Regions from separate parts of the Streptomyces sp. NPDC098789 genome, predicted to be linked through region 3. Evidence: riboswitches for the same ligand, from Rfam matches in the RefSeq annotation. Region 3 holds a riboswitch; each other region holds the start of a gene.
The links. A riboswitch is a leader RNA that binds a small molecule or an ion and turns the genes downstream of it on or off. The one in region 3 is predicted to bind thiamine pyrophosphate.
Positions count from the first base shown of each region.

Region 1: it holds a riboswitch for thiamine pyrophosphate, as region 3 does, so the genes downstream of both, ACIQWR_RS03870 (thiamine ABC transporter substrate binding subunit) here and thiC (phosphomethylpyrimidine synthase ThiC) in region 3, are expected to answer to the same signal.
Region 2: it holds a riboswitch for thiamine pyrophosphate, as region 3 does, so the genes downstream of both, thiO (glycine oxidase ThiO) here and thiC (phosphomethylpyrimidine synthase ThiC) in region 3, are expected to answer to the same signal.

Region 1 is NZ_JBIWAJ010000001.1:799,933-804,217, reverse strand. It holds gene ACIQWR_RS03875 (ABC transporter permease) at 1-1,178, opposite strand, end outside; gene ACIQWR_RS03870 (thiamine ABC transporter substrate binding subunit) at 1,298-2,374, opposite strand; TPP riboswitch at 2,473-2,581, opposite strand; gene rlmN (23S rRNA (adenine(2503)-C(2))-methyltransferase RlmN) at 2,654-3,769, opposite strand; gene ACIQWR_RS03860 (phosphatidate cytidylyltransferase) at 3,935-4,285, opposite strand, start outside.
Region 2 is NZ_JBIWAJ010000016.1:163,878-168,162, forward strand. It holds gene ACIQWR_RS29020 (thiazole synthase) at 1-71, opposite strand, end outside; gene thiS (sulfur carrier protein ThiS) at 75-320, opposite strand; gene thiO (glycine oxidase ThiO) at 317-1,507, opposite strand; TPP riboswitch at 1,505-1,616, opposite strand; gene ACIQWR_RS29035 (NAD(P)/FAD-dependent oxidoreductase) at 1,683-3,008, shown strand; gene ACIQWR_RS29040 (Rv2175c family DNA-binding protein) at 3,087-3,452, shown strand; gene thiE (thiamine phosphate synthase) at 3,524-4,162, shown strand; gene metF (methylenetetrahydrofolate reductase [NAD(P)H]) at 4,271-4,285, shown strand, end outside.
Region 3 is NZ_JBIWAJ010000017.1:176,525-180,809, reverse strand. It holds gene ACIQWR_RS30305 (YibE/F family protein) at 1-1,073, opposite strand, end outside; TPP riboswitch at 1,113-1,251, shown strand; gene thiC (phosphomethylpyrimidine synthase ThiC) at 1,245-3,032, shown strand; gene ACIQWR_RS30295 (hypothetical protein) at 3,152-3,958, opposite strand; gene ACIQWR_RS30290 (metallophosphoesterase) at 4,106-4,285, opposite strand, start outside.

The DNA of each region.
Region 1 (4,285 bases), on a different contig from region 3:
TCCAGGGTGATCAGGAAGCCGAATCCGACCGTCACGGCCGATACGCCCAGCGGAACCATCAACAGCGCGTCGAACCCGCGCACGAAGCGGCCCCCGCGCCGGGTGAGCGCCGCTGCCGCGAGCCCCCCGACGACCAGGGCGATGGCGGTGGCGGCCAGGGCGTACTGGAGGGAGTTCCAGATCGCCTCCAGCGGCGGCACCAGGAAGGTCCCGCCGCCGGCGCCCGCCTCTTGCAGGGCCCGGTAGTAGCGGAAGCCGTAGCCCCCGGGCGTGTCGAAGGACCGTTCGACCAGGACCCCGAGCGGCAGCACGATCAGCAGGGCGACCGTCAGCAGGACCGCGCCGAGCAGCAGCCGCTGCCCGATGCCGCGCGGCCGCTGCGCCGTCCCGGCGGGATCGACCAGCCGCAGCGCGGTCTCCCGCTTGCGCACGGTCCAGGCGTGCACGCCGAGGATCGCGCCGACGGCCACGAACTGCACCATCGTGAGGACGGCGGCGGTCGGCAGGTCGAGGAGCTGTGCGGTCTGCCGGTAGACCTCCACCTCCAGGGTGGAGTACGCCGGTCCGCCGAGGATCTGCACGACGCCGAAGGAGGTGAAGGTGAACAGGAAGACCATCAGGGCGGCCGCGGCGACGGCCGGGCCGAGCGCCGGCAGGGTCAACCGGCGCCAGGCGGCGAACCGCCCCGCCCCGAGCACCCGGGCGGCCTCCTCCTGGCGCGGGTCGAGCTGCGCCCAGAGGCCGCCGACCGTGCGGACGACCACGGCGTAGTTGAAGAAGACGTGGGCGAGCAGGATCGCCCAGACGGTGGTGTCCAGCCGTACGCCCCACAGCTCGTCCAGCATCCCGCCGCGTCCGACCAGGGCCAGGAAGGCGGTGCCGACGACCACGGTGGGCAGCACGAAGGGAACGGTGACGACCGCCCGCAGCAGCTGCTTGCCGGGGAACTCGAAGCGGGCGAAGGCGTACGCACCGGGCAGCGCGATCAGCAGGGTCAGCGCGGTCGAGGCCAGCGCCTGCCAGGTGGTGAACCAGAGCACGTCGGCGATGTCGGGCCGGGCGAGGACCTCGCCGATCCGGCCGAACTGCCAGCCGTCGTCGCTCTGCAGCCCGCGGCCGACGATCGCGGCGACCGGGTAGGCGAAGAACAGGCCGAAGAAGGCGAGGGGCAGGGCCATCAGGGCGAGCCGCACCGCGACCGCCCGACGCCCCTCGGCGCCCGGCGGCGGCCCGACCGGACCGGACCCGGAGTCGGGCGCGGCGCCCCCCGGCGCCGCGCCCGACTCCTTCGCGCCGCTTACTTCACGACGAGCGAGGACCATGCCTTGACCCACTGCTCACGGTTCTTGGCGATGGCGTCGGGCGCGACCGTCTCCGGCTTCTCGACGACCACGCCGTGCTTCGTGAAGAGCTCCGGCAGCTTCGCGTCCTTGACCACCGGGTTCACGAACATCTGGAGCGGCATGTCCTCCTGGAACTTCTTGCTCACCAGGAAGTCGATCAGGGCCTTGCCGCCCGCCTCGTTCTTCGCTCCCTTGAGCAGGCCCGCGAACTCGACCTGACGGAAGCAGGTGCCGGTGGCGACCCCGGTGGGGGCCTCGGCCGGCTGCGGCTCGGCGTACAGCACCTCGACCGGCGGGCTGGACGCGTAGGAGACGACCAGCGGGCGGTCACCCTTCGCCTTCTTGCCACCGGCGGAGCCGGAGAACCGCTCGTTGTACGCGGCCTCCCACGAGTCGACGACCTCGACGCCGTTCGCCTTGAGCTTGGTCCAGTAGTCCTTCCAGCCGTCGTCGCCGTACTTGCCGACGGAGGCCAGGAGGAAACCGAGGCCGGGCGAGGAGGTCGCCGCGTTCTCGGTGACCAGCAGGTTCTTGTACTCCGGCTTGATCAGGTCGTCCAGCGTCTGCGGCGGGGCGAGCTTCTTGTCGGCGAAGTACGCCTTGTCGTAGTTGACGCAGATGTCGCCGGAGTCGACCGGGGTGACCCGGTGCTCCTTGTCGAGCTGGTACTGGGCGCCGACCCCGGCCAGGCCCTTGGCCTCGTACGGGGTGAAGATGCCGCTGTCGAGACCGCGCGAGAGCAGGGTGTTGTCGATGCCGAAGAAGACGTCGCCGCGCGGCGAGCCCTTGGTCAGGATCTCCTGGTTGAGGGCGGCGCCCGCGTCGCCGCTCTTGAGCACCTTGACGGTGTAGCCGCTCTGCTGCTCGAACTCCTTCAGGACCGCCGGGGTCACGTTGAAGGAGTCGTGGCTGACGAGGGTGATCGTCTTCGGTGCGGCGGACGGCTTGTCCTCGCCGCCGCACGCGGCGAGGGTGCTCACGCCCAGCGCGACGACGAGCGCGCTGCCCGCGATCTTCTTGGTGGTGCTCATTGAATGCTTCCTCCTGGGATGTCCAGGAGAAGACGCGGCCCTGCCCGGCGCCTCGCGTCACGTGGACGCGAGAGCGGTCGCCGGGCAGGGCGCAACAGCTTGAGTGGTGACCGAACTTCCTACCCGGAATGACCCGGGCGAGGTTCAGAGGGTCTGCGGTGACGGTTACCGCACTCTCAGCGCTGTGGCGCTCCCCTGTCGGAATATGCAGTTGGTTTCGGCCACAGGGTACCCCGCGGCCCCACTCCAGGAAGAAATCCGGAACCCGGCGCCGTGCTGCTAGCGCTCCGAAGCGGCGAGCTGGCCGCAGGCGCCGTCGATCTCCTGACCGCGCGTGTCCCGGACGGTGACCGGCACGCCGTGGTTCGCGATGGCCTGGACGAAGGCCCGCTCGTCCTCGGGGCGCGAGGCGGTCCACTTGGAGCCCGGGGTCGGGTTCAGCGGGATCAGGTTGACGTGCACGCGCTTGCCCTTGAGCAGCCGGCCCAGCCGGTCGCCGCGCCAGGCCTGGTCGTTGATGTCACGGATCAACGCGTACTCGATGGAGATCCGGCGGCCGGACTTGTCGGCGTACTCCCAGGCCGCGTCCAGCACCTCGCGCACGTTCCAGCGGGTGTTCACCGGTACCAGGGTGTCGCGCAGCTCATCGTCGGGCGCGTGCAGCGAGACGGCCAGCCGGCACTTGAAGCCCTCGTCGGCGAAGCGCAGCATGGCCGGAACCAGGCCGACGGTGGAGACCGTGATGCCGCGCTGCGACAGGCCGAGGCCGTCGGGCTCCGGGTCGGTCAGCCGGCGGATGGCGCCGACCACGCGGTTGTAGTTGGCCAGCGGCTCGCCCATGCCCATGAAGACGATGTTCGACAGGCGCGCCGGGCCGCCGGGCACCTCGCCGTCGCGCAGGGCGCGCATGCCGTCGACGATCTGGTGCACGATCTCCGCGGTGGAGAGGTTGCGGTCCAGCCCCGCCTGGCCGGTGGCGCAGAACGGGCAGTTCATGCCGCAGCCCGCCTGCGAGGAGATGCACATGGTGACCCGCTCGGGGTAGCGCATCAGGACGGACTCGACCAGCGTGCCGTCGTGCAGCTTCCACAGCGTCTTGCGGGTGGTGTCGTCGTCGCACGAGATGTGCCGGATGACCGACATCAGGTCGGGGAGCAGCTCCTCGCGGAGCTTCTCGCGGGAGGCCGCGGGAATGTCCGTCCACTGCGCCGGGTCGTGGTTGTACCGGGCGAAGTAGTGCTGCGACAGCTGCTTGGCCCGGAACGGCTTCTCGCCGATCGCGGCCACGGCCTCGCGCCGTTCCTCGGGGGTGAGGTCGGCCAGGTGCCTCGGGGGCTTCTTGACTCCACGAGGGGCGACGAAAGTGAGCTCTCCCGGGACAGGACGGGGGGCCATGACTGGTACTCCTCAAATCTGACGAACCCGGGCGATCTCCGCGCGTGAGCGGAGTCAGTGTGAATGGCGCGCCCGGTGCCCGGAGAGCTCACGGGGCCATCCCCGCAGAAACGGGGAAAGCGCGCCACTCATCCGCGACGCGCTTTCCAGGATAACCCGGACGGGTCAGCCGGTGCCGACGAACGCCGCCAGCAGCAGCCACACCACGGGCGCGGTCGGCAGCAGCGAGTCCAGCCGGTCCATGATCCCGCCGTGCCCCGGCAGCAGCGTGCCCATGTCCTTGATGCCGAGGTCCCGCTTGATCATCGACTCGCCGAGGTCGCCCAGCGTGGCGCTGACCGCGACCGTCAGACCCAGCAGCAGACCCTGCCACCAAGCGCCGCCGTCGATCAGGAACTCCATGCACAGCGCACCGGCGACCATCGCGAAGGCCACCGCTCCGAAGAGCCCCTCGCGGGTCTTCCCGGGGCTGATGCGCGGGGCCAGCTTGTGCTTGCCGAAGCGCCAGCCGACCGC
Region 2 (4,285 bases), on a different contig from region 3:
CGGGACGAGAAGGTCCGGCCGCCGAGGACGAAGGGGTCGTCGGTCGTGGTGGCCGTCGTGTCGGGGGTCATGGTTCAGCCTCCCTGGACCGCGGTGAGGACCTCGACGCGGTCGCCGTGGCCCACCGGGGTGGCGGGCCACTGGCCGCGCGGGACCACGGTCTCGTTGAGCGCGGCGGCGACCCCCTTGGGCGCGGCGGTCAGGGTGGCGACGACCGCGTCGAGGGTGGTGCCCGCGGGGAACGCGCGGGGCTCGCCGTTGACGGAGACGACCGGGGCGCCGGGGGTGCCGGGGGTGTCTGAGGTGCCGGAGACGGTCATGCGGGGGACTCCTCGCGTACGGCGTAGAAACGGCGCGGGCTGAAGGGGCGGGCCACCTCGGGCAGTTCCCCGGTGGTCAGTACGTCGGCCAGCACGTCGCCGGTGATCGGGGTGAGCAGCACGCCGTTGCGGTAGTGCCCGGTGGCCAGGTGCAGCCCCGGCAGCTCGGTCGGGCCGAGCAGCGGGGCGTTGTCGGGGGAGCAGGGGCGCAGGCCCGCGCGGGTCTCGGTGAGCGGCAGCTCGGTGATCCCGGGCACCAGCTCGTGCGCGTCGCGCAGCAGCTCGTACACCCCGCCCGCGGTGACGGTGGTGTCCCAGCCCAGCTCCTCGCTGGTGGCGCCGACGACGAGCTCGCCGTTCTCGCGCGGGACCAGGTAGACGTGGCTGCCGCGGACCACGGCCCGCACGGTCCGGGACAGGAAGGGCGCGTAGGCGGGCGGCACGGAGAGCCGCAGCACCTGCCCCTTGACCGGGCGTACGGGGGGCAGCGCCCGCGGCGGTACGCCGGCCAGCCTGCCGCTGAGGCTGCCCGCGGCCAGCACCACCTGGTCGGCGGCCAGCGCGGTGCCGTCGTCGAGCAGCGCCCCGGCGGCCCGGTCGGCGGTGACGGTGAGCCGGGTGGCGGCCGCCCGGTGGATGTCCACGCCGGCCCGTTCGCAGGCGGCCAGCAGGGCGGCCGCGAGCCGCCGGGGGTCGACCTGGTGGTCGCCGTCCACGCGCAGCCCGCCGCGCACGCCCGGCGCCAGCATCGGCTCCAGGCGGCGGCACTCGCGGCCGGTCAGCCACTGCGCGTCCAGGCCGCAGCGGCGTTGGAGGGCGTGCAGCTCGCGCAGGTGGACCCGGTCGTCGGCGTCGAGGGCGACGGCGAGGGTGCCGCAGGCGCGGTAGCCGATGTCCAGGCCGCCGCTCGCGTCGGCGAGCTCCGCGGCGAAGGCCGGGTAGCGCTCGGCGGAGGCGAGGTTCAGGCCGAGCAGGGTCTCCTCGCCGTAGTGCAGCTCGGTGACGGCGGCGAGCATGCCGGCCGCGACCTGGGCGGCGCCGCCGCCGGGCGCCGGATCGGCCAGGGCGGTGCGCAGCCCGCGCCGGGCCGCCCGCCAGGCGGTGACCAGGCCGATGATGCCGCCTCCGATGACGAGGACATCACGTCCCCGGCCGGAATCTCCGCCGGAATTTCCGTAAGAATGCATGGGCGTCCAGCCCCTCCCTTCGCCGGCATGACCCGGATCAGGTTCGTACGGTCGGAGGCCGTCCAGCCTCCCTCTCAGCCCGGTCCGCCGGACTCCCGCGATAGGTACGGTGGCCAGACTAACCCCGCTGCCGGGGCCCGGTAAGGCTGCCTCCCTATTCCTGACGGACCGTCAGATGATTAGGCTGGGCGCCGTGAACGAGCAGACGTACGAGCAGGCGCACGAGCAGACCGAGCGGACGCGGGAGCGGACGGACCCGGCCCGGGCGGCCGCGGCCCCACCCGCCGTGGTGATCGTCGGCGCCGGCATGGCCGGGGTGCAGACCGCGGTGGCCCTGCGGGAACAGGGCTTCACCGGCCCGGTGACCCTGCTGGGCGCCGAACCCCACCAGCCCTACGACCGGCCCCCGCTCTCCAAGGCCGTCCTCCTCGGCAAGGCCGAGGGCGCCGCCTTCGACGTGGACTTCGAGGGCCTCGACATCGACCTGCGGCTCGGCGTCGAGGTCACCGCCCTGCGCGCCGCCGACCACGCGCTCGACACCACCGCGGGCCCCGTCCCCTACGGCGTCCTGGTCCTGGCCACCGGCGCCGAGCCGCTCACCCTGCCCGGCACCGAGGGGGTCCCCGGCGTCCACCTGCTGCGCACCCTCGACGACGCCGAACGGCTGCGGCCGGTGCTGGCCACCGGGCCCGAGGTCGTGGTGGTCGGCGCCGGCTGGATCGGCGCCGAGTTCGCGACCGCCGCCCGCGGGGCGGGCTGCTCCGTCACCGTGGTCGAGGCCGCCGACCGGGTCCTCGCCGGGGCCCTGCCCGCCGAGGTCGCCGCCCCCATGGCCGACTGGTACGCCCAGGCCGGGGCCCGCCTGATCACCGGGGCCAAGGTCGCCGGCATCGAAGCGGGCGCGGCCGGCGCCCCGGGCCGGGTGCTGCTCGCCGACGGCCGCGAGCTGCCCGCCGCCGCCGTGGTCGTCGGCATCGGCGCCCGCCCCGCCACCGGCTGGCTGGCGGGCACCGCGGTGGAGCGCGGGAGCGACGGCTCGATCACCGCCGACGCCCACCTGCGCACCTCCCTCCCCGACGTGTACGCCGTCGGGGACTGCGCCTCCTTCCCGTCCGCGCGCTACGGCGCCCGGCTCCTCGTCCACCACTGGGACAACGCCCTGCAGGGCCCGCGCACGGTCGCCGCCCACATCCTGGCGGAGCTCGCCGGGGAGCCCGCCGCCGTCTACGACCCCGTCCCGTACTTCTGGTCCGAGCAGTTCGGCCGCTTCGTCCAGTACGCCGGGCACCACGCCGGGGCCGACGCCCCGCTGTGGCGCGGGGACCCGGCCGACGCCACCTGGTCGGTGTGCTGGCTGCGGGCCGGGGCGCTGGTGGCGGTGCTCGCCGTGGGCCGCCCGCGCGACCTGGCGCAGGGCCGCAAGCTGATCGAGTCCGGGGCGCGGGTGGATCCGGACAAGGTGGCGGACCCGACCGTTCCGCTCAAATCCACGGTCCTGTAGCGCGCCGGAGGGCCGGGCGGGCCCCCACCCGGCCCGCCCGACTACCGACTGTCAGCCCCGGATGGCAGGCTTGTCCTCGTGACCGAGATTGACGCAAAGATCGAAACCCTCGTCCCCGCCTGGCTCTACCTCCCCGACATCGCGGAGATGCTGGGCGTCGAGGTGACCAAAGTCCGACAGATGGTGAAGGAAGGCCAGCTCATCGCGGTGCGCCGCGGCGAGAACCGTTCCCTCCAGGTGCCGGCCGCCTTCATCGACGGCGACAAGGTCGTCAAGGGCCTCGTCGGCCTGCTGACCGTGCTGCGCGACGACCGCTTCTCCGAGGACGAGATCCTGGAGTGGCTGTTCACCGCCGACCCCACCCTGCCCGGCACCCCCGTGCAGGCCCTGAGTGAGAATCGGGGCACGGAGGTGAAGCGCCGCGCTCAGGCGCTCGCCCTCTGACCTGATCCGCTCCACGTGGCGTGCGGGCCCGCCCACGGCCCGTACGCCACGACCATCACGGGGGTTTTCCCATGCAGCAGCTGTCCGATGCCCGGCTCTACCTGTGCACGGACGCCCGCAAGCGGCAGGGTGACCTCCCCGAGTTCCTCGACGCCGTCCTCGCGGGCGGGGTCGACATCGTCCAGCTGCGCGACAAGGGCATGGAAGCGGGCGAGGAGCTGGAGCACCTCCAGGTCTTCGCCGAGGCCGCCCGGCGGCACGGCAAGCTCCTCGCCGTCAACGACCGCGCCGACGTGGCCCACGCCATCGGCTCCGACGTCCTGCACCTGGGGCAGGGCGACATCCCCGTCCCCGCCGCCCGCGCGATCCTCGGCGCCGGCGTGCTGATCGGCCGCTCCTGCCACGCCGAGTCCGAGGTGGACGCGGCCGTCGCCGAGCCCGGGGTCGACTACTTCTGCACCGGTCCCTGCTGGCCCACCCCGACCAAGCCCGGCCGCCACGCGCCGGGGCTCGACCTGGTCCGCTACACCGCCTCCCTCGGCCAGGACCGCCCCTGGTTCGCCATCGGCGGGATCGACGCCACCAACCTCGACGAGGTGCTGGACGCGGGCGCCGACCGCGTAGTGGTGGTCCGCGCGATCACCGGGGCCGACGACCCGGGCGCGGCCGCCGCGGCCCTCGCCCAGCGGGTCCGCGCACGCCTGAGCTGACGTACTGCCCGCCGCCGCCCCGCCATTTCGCCCCGACATCTGTCCAAAAACGTGTCCAATCGGTGGACACCGCTTCGGTCGCCGCGGGACCGCGTCTAACCTGCGCGTATGGCCCTAGGTACC
Region 3 (4,285 bases):
AGTTCCCATACTGCGGACGTCTGGGTGACCGTCACGTCGTCGAGCACGCCGAGCGATCCGATGATCACGCCTGCCAGCAACAGGCCGCTCATGTCGATGTGCGGGTAGAGCCCGTGGATCAGACCGGTGTTGTCGTCGGTGTTGCCGCTGAGGAAGGCCCAGCCGATGAACACCGAGCCCAACAGCCCGATCAGCAGCAGCGAGGCCAGGGTCCCGAGCACGGCGACCGAGGTCCTGGCGGTCAGGCCGTGGCACATGTAGAGCGCGATCAGCATGATCGCGCTGGCGCCGACCACCCCCACGACCAGCGGATTCGAACCCTGGAGGATGGCGGGCAGGATGAAGAGGGTCAGCACGGAGAAGCTGACCGCGAGGGCGATCAGCGCGAACAGACCGCGCAGCCGGCCGACCACGACCACGGCGACGGCGAAGATCCCGGCCAGCAGTGCCAGCGGAAGCTTCCGGTTCACGTCGATCACGGAGTACTGCAGGTCGCGCGGAGCAGCCGGTGCGTACGCCACCACGATCCCCTGGCCGGTCTCCAACTGCCGCGGTGCGCCCGGCTGGACGATCTCGACGAACCGGTGTCCTCGATCGGGCCCGGTGCCGATCTCGACCGTGGCCTTCTTACAGTCGCCGGACGGGGCGGCCTTGCCCCCCTTGGGAGCGGGCGTGCCACTGGACGGCGGGACCTGGGCGGCGTTGACGGACTTGCAGTCGACCAGCTCGATCGACACGACCTTGCCCTGCTGGGTCTGTCGGTCGAAGCCGACTCCGGTGCGCTCGTGCGCGGGGGCGCCTCCCGGCCACAGGACGATCATGCCGACGAGGACGGCGGCGGCGAAGGGGATCAGGACCGCCGCGATGACCTTGCGCAAGTGCTTCGATACGGGGGCCGCCGGGCCGTGGCTGTGGGAGTGCGAGTGCCCGTGGGACGCGCCGGCGGACGGTTCGTGCGAGGACCCGCGGGGAGGGTGGGCATGGCCCGAGTGATCCGTGTGATCCGTGGGCTCGGTGGGGGGCTGCGGCGAGGACGTCACCGAGTGATCATCGCAAGAGATGAGGGGGCCCACTGTTCAGCACGCCAAGGATGACGCTAGCGTGGGGGCACCTTTGCACAACGCGGGAGCTCGGAGCACCGGGCTGAGAGGGCGCTGATCACCGTACGTGGACACGTACGGGAGGAGGCTGCGCCGACCGCCGAACCTGTTACCGGGTAATGCCGGCGTAGGGAGATAGGTCTTATGACCATTCAGGACGCACACACGCCTGCCGTCAGCCAGGACAGCAACGGCCAGGAAGAGCGCCAGCCTGGCTGGCACAAGGGGTACGTTGCGGGCTCCCGCCCGGACCTCCGCGTGCCGGTTCGCCAGGTGCACCTCACCAACGGCAAGGACGTGACGCTCTACGACACGTCCGGCCCGTACACCGACCCGCAGATCGAGACCGACGTCCGCCGGGGCCTCGCGCCGCTGCGCGAGAACTGGATCATCAGCCGCGGTGACACCGAGGAGTACGCGGGTCGCCCCGCGCGCCCCGAGGACGACGGCATCAAGCACACCTCGCCCCGCGGCGGACTCAAGAACCTCGACGCGGTCTTCCCGGGTCGCCCGCGGCTGCCCCGCCGGGGCCGCGACGGCCAGGCCGTGACCCAGCTCGCGTATGCCCGCCGCGGTGAGATCACCCCGGAGATGGAGTACGTCGCGATCCGGGAGAACGTCTCCCCCGAGGTCGTCCGTGAAGAGATCGCGGCGGGTCGTGCCGTCCTCCCCGCGAACGTGAACCACCCCGAGATCGAGCCGATGATCATCGGCAAGCGCTTCCTGGTGAAGGTCAACGCCAACATCGGGAACTCGGCCGTCACCTCCTCCATCGAGGAGGAGGTGGACAAGATGACCTGGGCCACCAAGTGGGGCGCCGACACGGTCATGGACCTCTCCACCGGCCGCAACATCCACACCACCCGCGAGTGGGTGCTGCGCAACTCCCCCGTCCCGATCGGCACCGTCCCGCTCTACCAGGCGCTGGAGAAGGTCGACGGCCGGGCCGAGGACCTGACCTGGGAGATCTACAAGGACACGGTCATCGAGCAGGCCGAGCAGGGCGTCGACTACATGACCGTCCACGCGGGCGTGCTGCTGCCGTACGTGCCGCTGACCGCGCGCCGCAAGACGGGCATCGTGTCCCGCGGCGGCTCGATCATGGCCGCCTGGTGCCTCGCGCACCACAAGGAGAACTTCCTCTACACGAACTTCGAGGAACTCTGCGACATCCTGGCCGCCTACGACGTCACGTACTCGCTGGGTGACGGCCTGCGCCCCGGGTCCATCGCGGACGCCAACGACGCGGCGCAGTTCGCGGAGCTGAAGACGCTGGGCGAGCTGAACACGATCGCCAAGCGCCACAACGTCCAGACCATGATCGAGGGCCCGGGCCACGTCCCGATGCACAAGATCAAGGAGAACATCGACCTTCAGCAGGAGATCTGCGAGGAGGCCCCGTTCTACACCCTGGGTCCGCTGACCACGGACGTCGCACCCGCCTACGACCACATCACCTCGGGCATCGGCGCCGCGATGATCGCCTGGTGGGGCACCGCGATGCTCTGCTACGTGACGCCCAAGGAGCACCTGGGCCTGCCCAACCGTGATGACGTCAAGACCGGAGTCATCACCTACAAGATCGCCGCGCACGCGGCCGACCTGGCCAAGGGGCACCCTGGCGCACAGGAGTGGGACGACGCGCTGTCCGACGCGCGTTTCGAGTTCCGCTGGGAGGACCAGTTCAACCTGGCGCTCGACCCCGTCACGGCACGGTCGTTCCACGACGAGACCCTGCCGGCCGAGCCGGCGAAGACCGCGCACTTCTGCTCCATGTGCGGTCCGAAGTTCTGCTCGATGAAGATCTCCCAGGACATCCGCCGCGAACACGGCGGTGACCTGAAGGCCGACGAGATCCAGGCGGGCATGGCGGAGAAGTCCGCCGAGTTCGCTGCCGCGGGCAACCGCGTCTACCTGCCGCTGGCCGACTGACACCGGCGCCGTCGCGTCGCTTCCGGGGGCCGTCCCCCTCGGGAGCGGCACCGGGCGGGGCGGGGCGTAACGGTGAGCGCTGTTTCACGTGAAACAGCGCTCCGTCGACCCTGCCGGCCTCACTCCGGTTCGTGCTCCGGGCCGCCGAAGTCGGGGCTGGTGAAGTCCGGCGGCGTATAGCCGGGGCGGGGGCTCTGCCCACCCGTACCCCCGGGGCTGGTGAAATCGGGCGGGGTGTAGCCGAGCTGGGGGATGCGTCGTGGCTGACGGCGCGGTGCCGGGAAACCGCCACCGGCGCTGGGATCTGCCAGTGCGTCCCGCAGGAACGGCATGATGCCCCGCTCCAGCAGCGCGTGCCGCCAGGCCTCCCGGGCGCGCGAGACCTCGTCCGGGACGGCCTCGGCCACATTCACCGTCACTTCGGTGGAACTGTTGCGGATGGCGGTGACCAGCAGGCCTATCGCCGCGAAGAGGATGGCCGCCGCGGTGAGGGCGCCGAAGAGCCAGCCCGCCGTCAGCATGGTCTCGGCGAAGGCGGGCTCCGGTTCGATCATCTTCAGGATGTAGCCCACCAGCAGGAAGATGAGCATGGCCGTGCCGGCCAGGACCGGCGCGAGGACGGCGACCACGGCGCTCACTCCGGCGCCGCCGCCCTGATCGTCGTCCGACGCGGTCGCGGGGGTGGTCGCCGTCTCCTCCCGCAGATCACCGCGGATCTTCACGTAGTGGTCGTACTCGGCCGCGGCCGCGGCCGTCAGCAGCGCACTGGCGTCGAGAGCCATGGTGCGCAACTGTTCGGCGTTCAGCCGTTCGCCCAGACTCGCGAGTTCGGGCCGTTCGTGTGCGGTGCGCAACGCCTCGTCGAGGAGCCGATCGAACTCCGGTCGGTCTTCGGTCAGCAGGTGCGGAGCGCTGGTCATGTGCATCCCCCGATGCTCCGTGGAGGCCGGTTGGCCCGCGTGGACCGGGCGCCGGCACAAACGGAGGAGAGCCTGCTACGGACAGTGCGATGGTAGAGCGCCCACGCCACGCGGTGACAGGGGCTTTCCGGAAATACCCCGCTCCAAGAACACTCAGTCGTTCAACGGGAGTTGTACGACCAGCAGTTTTCCGGCCATAGTGACCCCGCCGTCCATGGCGATGGCGAGGCCGTCCGCGTAGACGTGGGGGCCGTCGATGGACTCGGGCCCGTGGGTGTGCTCGCCGTCCTCGGCGCCCACTTCGCCCAGCAGGTACGGGATGGGACTGTGCCC